DNA from 2 places in the Agromyces sp. GXQ0307 genome. Region 2 is predicted to be linked to the other one. Evidence: predicted binding sites of a transcription regulator. Region 2 holds the regulator's gene; the other holds the start of a gene.
What was found. The regulator HrcA, encoded in region 2, represses chaperone genes, less so after heat shock. The targets are predictions, from matches to a motif close to TTNGCACTCGNNNNNNNCGAGTGCNAA.

Region 1: a site for HrcA is predicted at 1,473-1,499, ahead of groES (co-chaperone GroES). Genes of this name have one in related genera too.

Annotation. Positions count from the first base shown of each region.
Region 1 covers NZ_JBIZVY010000002.1:201,403-204,767, reverse strand. Annotated here, with positions in the region: gene ACIQH8_RS06245 (hypothetical protein) at 1-203, shown strand, start outside; gene ACIQH8_RS06240 (SAM-dependent methyltransferase) at 258-1,445, opposite strand; gene groES (co-chaperone GroES) at 1,575-1,871, shown strand; gene rarD (EamA family transporter RarD) at 2,029-2,985, shown strand; gene ACIQH8_RS06225 (ABC transporter substrate-binding protein) at 3,237-3,365, shown strand, end outside.
Region 2 covers NZ_JBIZVY010000003.1:118,366-121,730, reverse strand. Annotated here, with positions in the region: gene dnaJ (molecular chaperone DnaJ) at 1-1,042, opposite strand, end outside; gene hrcA (heat-inducible transcriptional repressor HrcA) at 1,101-2,120, opposite strand; gene ACIQH8_RS10570 (DUF4870 domain-containing protein) at 2,325-2,738, shown strand; gene ACIQH8_RS10565 (DUF4870 domain-containing protein) at 2,853-3,314, shown strand; gene hemW (radical SAM family heme chaperone HemW) at 3,334-3,365, opposite strand, start outside.

The DNA of each region.
Region 1 (3,365 bases), on a different contig from region 2:
GCGCCGTCGCGTCGCTGTTCGTCGGATGGATGTTCCCGCTGTCGGTCGCGGCGATCGTGTTCGGCGTGCTCGGGCTGCGGCGCGAGGAGCACGGACGCATCCTCGCCTTCATCGGCATCGGGACCGGCGTCGCCGGCCTGGTGTTCTCCGGGGTGTGGCTCGGGTACTACGCCATCGTGTTCGGCGCGCTCCCGACCGCCTGAGCGCCGCCCGTCCCGGCGGCTCGGCCGGCCGGCTCGACTCGCCGCTGCGCTCGCTCAGAGCCGCTCGACGAGGATCGCGACATGGCGGCCCTCCTCGCGGGTCAGCACGACGGTCGCCGACAGGTCGCCCGTGAGCTTCAGGCGGGTGCGGAGCGCGGCCGGATCGACGTCCACTCCCCGCTTCTTGATCTCGAGCGTGCCGACACCTCGTTCCCGGAGGGCGCGTCGCAGGCTGCGCTCGTCTGCAGGGAGGCGTTCGATCACGCGGAAGCCGGTCGCGAACGGCGTGTGCACCCCGCGGTCCCCGGTCAGGTACGCGATCCCCTCACTCAGCATCCACGCCCCCATCGATCGCGCGAGGTCTCCGATCAGGCGCGCGCGGATGACTGCCCCGTCGGGCTCGTAGAGGTAGTCGCCCAGCGGGCCGACCGGGGCGTCCTCGCTGTCGGCCGGTGCGACGAGTTCCTGCGCGCTGTCGCCGCGGATCACGAGCGCCGCACGACCGATGCCGGCTCGCGCCAGGGCCCCCGTCCAGACCGCGAGTTCCACGACGTCGCCGTCGACCGACACCCACTGCGCCTCGGCGTCGTCCGGGACGACGTCTCGATCCGTGCCGGGGCCGAGCTTCACCCCGACCGGCATCCGCTCCGCGAGGCCGAACACGAAGTCCAGCGCGGGGGAGTAGTCGGCGGTATCCGCGAGCCTCGTCGTCGTGCCGGCAGAGGTCGTCCGTCGCGCCGGATCGAGCCACGCGGCGTCGATGCCGCCGAGCGCGACGTCTTCTGCGCGGGCATGCAGCACGCGCACCTTCGGGAACGGCGTGAGGTTGAAGGCGGCGACGGCCGCCGTCACCTCGTCGGCCTCGGCTGCGGTCACGTCGAGGTCGACCGCGGCCATGGCGAGGGCGTCGCCGCCGATGCCGCAGCCGAGGTCGGCGACGTGCCGGAACCCTGCGCGCGCGAAACGACCGGCGTGCAGGGCGGCGACGCGGAGCCGCGTCGCCTGCTCGAGTCCGGGCTCGGTGAAGAGCATCCGGTCCGCGAACTCTCCGAATTTCACGCGCGCCTTCGACCTCAGGCGGGACTGGCTGAGGACGGCCGCGACGAGGCCGGGATCGTGGCCCTGCTTGCGGAGATCGGCGACCGTCTTCACGACGTCGGCTCTCGACGAGTACGGCGGCAGCGAGTCGAGCAGCGCGAGGCCCTCGGCAGAGAGCAGCCGCACCAGCTCGTCGCGTTCCACGCCGACACGCTAGCACCGCGCCATCCGCTGGCACTCACGTTGCACGAGTGCCAGAACCGCCATAGACTCGGTTTAGCACTCTCACTCAGAGGCTGCTAACCCCAGTCTTCGTCAAGAAAGAGGTCAACCGTGTCGGTTTCCATCAAGCCGCTCGAGGATCGCATCGTCATCAAGCAGGTCGAGGCCGAGCAGACCACCGCCTCCGGCCTGGTCATCCCCGACACCGCCAAGGAGAAGCCCCAGGAGGGCGAGGTCGTGGCGGTCGGTCCGGGTCGGATCGACGACAACGGCAACCGCGTCCCGCTCGACGTGGCCGTCGGCGACAAGGTGATCTACTCCAAGTACGGCGGTACCGAGGTGAAGTTCGGCGGCGAGGACTTCCTCGTCCTGTCGGCCCGCGACGTGCTCGCGGTCGTCGTCCGCTAGTCGACACCGACTTCTCCGCGGCCCGGATGCCATCGGCATCCGGGCCGCGTCGTCGTCCCGGGTCGGCCGGCAGCCCTCGTCGCCGACGGCGGTATCTCGACGGAGGACGGCAGGCGGCGCGCGCTTCCGTCTCGGAGGTCGCGCGTAGGCTGTCACGGTGTCATCCGCTCCGTCCACCGACGCTCCGGTGCGCGTCCCTCCCGACGGTGTGAGCCGCGCGGGCCTCGTCTACGCGGTCTCCGCCTACGGCCTCTGGGGATTCCTCCCGGTCTACTTCATCGCGCTCGCGCCGAGCGGTCCGATCGAGATCGTGGCGATGCGCATCCTCCTCTCGCTCGTCTTCTGCGCGGTCCTGATCGCCGCCACGCGAACCTGGCGCGCATTCCGAGCGATCCTGCGTGACCGGCGCGTGGTGCTCACGATGGGCCTGGCCGGTGTGCTCATCTTCGCGAACTGGCTCACCTACGTTTTCGCCACGCTCACCGGACAGGTGGTCGAGGCGGCACTCGGCTACTTCATCAACCCGATCGTGACCGTCTTCCTCGGAGTGATCGTGCTGCGCGAGCGGCTGAACGCGGTGCAGTGGACGGCGGTCGGGATCTCGATCGTCGCCGTGGTGGTGCTCGCCGTCGGCTACGGCCGGATGCCATGGATCGCACTCGTCCTCGCGTTCAGCTTCGGTTTCTACGGACTCATCAAGAAGCGCGTCGGTCACCGCGTCGACGCGGTCTCGGGCCTCACGCTCGAGACAGCGTGGCTCGCGCCGGTCGCGGCGATCCTCCTCGTCGTCGTCGCGTCGACGTCCGGGCTCACCATCGGCACGGCGGGCGCATGGCACACTGTGCTGCTGCTGTCCGCCGGCGCGGTCACCGCGATCCCGCTGCTCCTGTTCGCGGCCGCGTCCCGGCGGCTCCCGCTCATCTACATGGGGTTCATCCAGTACTTCGCCCCGTTCATCCAGTTCCTGGTCGGCGTCGTGGTGCTCGGCGAGCCCATGCCGCCCGAGCGATGGGCCGGTTTCGGCCTCGTCTGGCTCGCGCTCGTCGTGCTCACGTTCGACCTCGTGCGGGGAGCCCGCGCCGCTCGTCGTGCCGCCAACCTCGAGCCGGTCTGAGCGACCCCGGGCCCCCCGTAATGGGGCTGGATCGGCCGCGGCGGAACCCCGGTCACGTGCGTGAATTCGTGGCGGAATCGCCGGAATCCTGCGGAGAATCGCGTCACGGTGACGTCGAGATAACGATTCCGTGTGCGTTACCGGGTTGTGATCGAGGCAATCTTGTTTCCCATCTGGGCGGGCAATACGGTCGATACATCGGCGTCGACAGACGCTGTTTGTGTACCGATCCTTCAGTCCCAAGGAGCATCATGAGCGTATTCGCGAGGGCCACCGGCTCGCGCTCGGCTCGCGCGGCTTGGACGGGCATCGCCATTGCTGGCGTCTCTGCCCTCCTCCTCACCGCGTGCAGCACGGGCGGCACCACCCCGGAAGAGTCC
Region 2 (3,365 bases):
GCGGCTGCGCCTTGCGCTGCTTCGCCAGCTGCTCGACGAGCTCCCGCTCCTTGTGGCTGAGCTTCGTCGGCGTGACGACGTGCACCGCGACCCTGAGGTCGCCGCGGCCGCTGCCGCGCAGGTGCGTGATGCCGCGGTCCTTGACGGTGAGGATCTCGCCCGACTGCACGCCCGGCTTCAGCTCCAGGTCGACGTCGCCGTCGAGCGCCGTCACCTTCGCGGAGGTCCCGAGCACGGCATCGGTCATCTGCACCTCGAGCGTGCAGAGCAGGTCGTCGCCGTTGCGGCTGAACACCTCGTGGTTCTTCACCTTGATCTCGAGGTAGAGGTCGCCGTTCGGGCCGCCGGCGGGGCCGGCCTCACCGGAGCCCGGCATCTGCAGGCGCACGCCCGTGTCGACGCCCGCGGGCACGTCGACCGGCACGGTGCGGCGGGCGCGCACGCGCCCCTGACCCTGGCACGTCACGCACGGCGTGGCGATGATCGTGCCGTAGCCGCGGCAGGATCCGCACGGGCTCGAGGTCATGACGTTGCCGAGGAGCGAGCGCACCGCGCGCTGGATGTGGCCCGAGCCGCCGCAGATGTCGCAGGTCACGGGCGAGGTGCCCGGCCGGCAGCACGAGCCGTGGCAGGTCTCGCAGACCACCGCGGTGTCGACCTCGATGTCGCGGTGCGTGCCGAAGATCACGTCGTCGAGCCCGACCTCGAGGCGGATCAGCGCGTCCTGGCCGCGCTCGCGCCGCGATCGCGGCCCGCGGCTCGCCTGTCCGGCGCCGAAGAACGTCTCGAAGATGTCGCCGAATCCGCCGAAGCCGGCGCCACCGCCGCCGAACCCGCCCTGGCCGCCCAGGTCGTACTGCTGGCGCTGCTTCGGGTCGGAGAGCACGTCGTAGGCGTGCGTGACCTCCTTGAACCGCTCCGACGCCTCGGCGCCGGGGTTCACGTCGGGGTGGAGCTCGCGTGCGAGCCGGCGATACGCCTTCTTGATGTCGTCCGGGGAGGCGTCGCGTGCGACGCCGAGGACCTCGTAGTGGTCGGCCACGTGAGGCGGGTTCCTTTCGATTGCCGGTGACGGATGCCGCGGGGCGGCCCCGTGCGGTTCAGTTCTCGCCGAGCGTGCGGGAGAGGTAACGGGCGACCGCGCGGACGGCGGCCATGCTCTGGGAGTAGTCCATGCGGGTCGGCCCGACGATGCCGAGCCGGGACACGTCGCGGCCCGGGACGGCGAAGGCGGTCGACACCACGGAGGTGTCACCGAGGCCGTAGGCGGCGTTCTCGCGACCGATGCGCACGGCGATGCCGTCGTCGGCGGCCATCTCGCCGAAGAGGCGGAGGATCACGACCTGCTCCTCGATCGCCTCCATGACGCCGAGGATGTTCCCGGCGAAGTCCTGCTCGGTGCGCACGAGGTTCGCGGCGCCGGCGACGACGAGCCGGTCGGACCGGGTGATCTTCGCCTGGTCGGCGAGCGTGGCCGCGAGCGTGTGGAGCACTTCGGCGTGCGCGCGATCGGCGTGCTCGGTCTCGGCGGAGAGCGCGGTCGCGGCATCCGCCATCGTGAGGCCGGCCGCCACCTCGTTCAGCCGGTCGCGGAGGCGCGCGAGCGTCGACTCGTCGGCGGGCTGGTCGAGCTCGGCGAGCCGCTGCTCGACCTGGCCGCTGTCGGAGATGAGGATGCAGAGGACGCGTGTCGGTGCGAGCGAGACGAGCTCGACGTGCCGCACGCGGGCCCGGGCGAAGCTCGGGTACTGCACGACGGCGAGCTGACGGGTCAGCTGCGAGACGAGGCGGACCGTGCGGCCGAGCAGCTCGTCGAGGTCGTTGGATTCGCCCAGGAAGGTCTCGATGGCGTGGCGCTGCGTCGCCGACAGCGGACGGATGTCGGCGAGCCGGTCGACGAAGACCCGGTAGCCCTTGTCGGTGGGGATGCGGCCCGACGAGGTGTGCGGTGCCGCGATGAGCTCCTCCTCCTCGAGGAGGGCCATGTCGTTGCGGATCGTCGCGGCGGAGACGCCGAAATGGTGGCGCTCGACGATCGTCTTCGAGCCGACCGGTTCGCGGGACTCGACGTAGTCCTGCACGATCGCGCGGAGCACCGCGAGACTGCGTTCGGAGACCATGACCCTCGCTTCCCTCGACCGATCGGACCCGGACGACGCGTGCTTGGCACTCCGCCCACGTGACTGCTAATCATATCGCGAGATTCAGGACTCGCACCGTTGCCGGGCGGTCCGCCGCGCCGATAACGTGTGCATCATCCCGCACCCCCACGGGCCGTGAACGGCCACCGACCGTGCGCTTCCCGACATCGAAAGGCTCCCGAAATGACCGACTCCAACCTCCCTCCGCAGGATCCGAACGCCGCACCCCAGCCGAGCCCGGCCGCGCCCCTCTCGCACGAGCAGGACGTGCAGTGGGGGTCGTTCGCGCACCTCGGCGGCATCCTCGGCATCCTGCCGTCGCTCATCATCTGGCTCGTCTTCAAGGACCGCGGCTCGTTCACGAACACCGAGGGCAAGGAGGCGCTGAACTTCCAGATCACCCTGGTGCTCGCCACCGTCGCGTTGTGGGTGCTGACGACCATCATCACGGTCGTCACCTTCGGGTTCGGGGCGCTCTTCGGCTTCCTCACGTACATCCCGTGGATCCTCGGCGTGATCTTCTCGATCATCGCCTTCATGACGGCGAAGGACGGCAACCACTACCGCTACCCGTTCGCGCTGCGCCTCATCAAGTAGATCGCCGACGAGCCTCCGACGCGCCGGTCGAGCATCCCTCGACCGGCGCGTCGTCGTGTGCCAGCATGAGGGGAACGTCCCCCGTCCGGGCGCCACCACAGAGGAGCACGCATCATGTCCGACGCACCACCTCCCACCCCGCCCACGCCGCCCGCAGGCGGCCCGCCGCCGCCCCCGCCCGGCGGTCCGACCCCTCCGCCGCCCGGCGGTCCCACGCCGCCGCCCGGTGGCCCGTACCAGCAGAGCCAGCCGCTCAGTCCGGCCGACGAGAAGCTCTGGGCCACGCTGATCCACATCGGCGGCATCCTGTTCGGCTTCCTGCCCGCGCTCATCGGCTACCTGGTCCTGAAGGACAAGGGGCCCTTCATCCGCGAGCACACCGCGACGGCGCTGAACTTCCAGATCACGCTCCTGATCGCCTACGTCGTCGGCTCGATCCTCACGTTCGTGATCATCGGCATCTTCCTGCTGATCGCGGCCTGGATCGCGGCCATCGTGTTCGGCATCATCGCGGCGATCAAGGCGAACAACGGCGAGTACTACGTGTACCCCGTCGCCATCAAGTTCGTCAGCTGATCTCGGTACGCGCTCCGCTCTACTCGATCACCGTCTCGAGCAGGCGCCGCA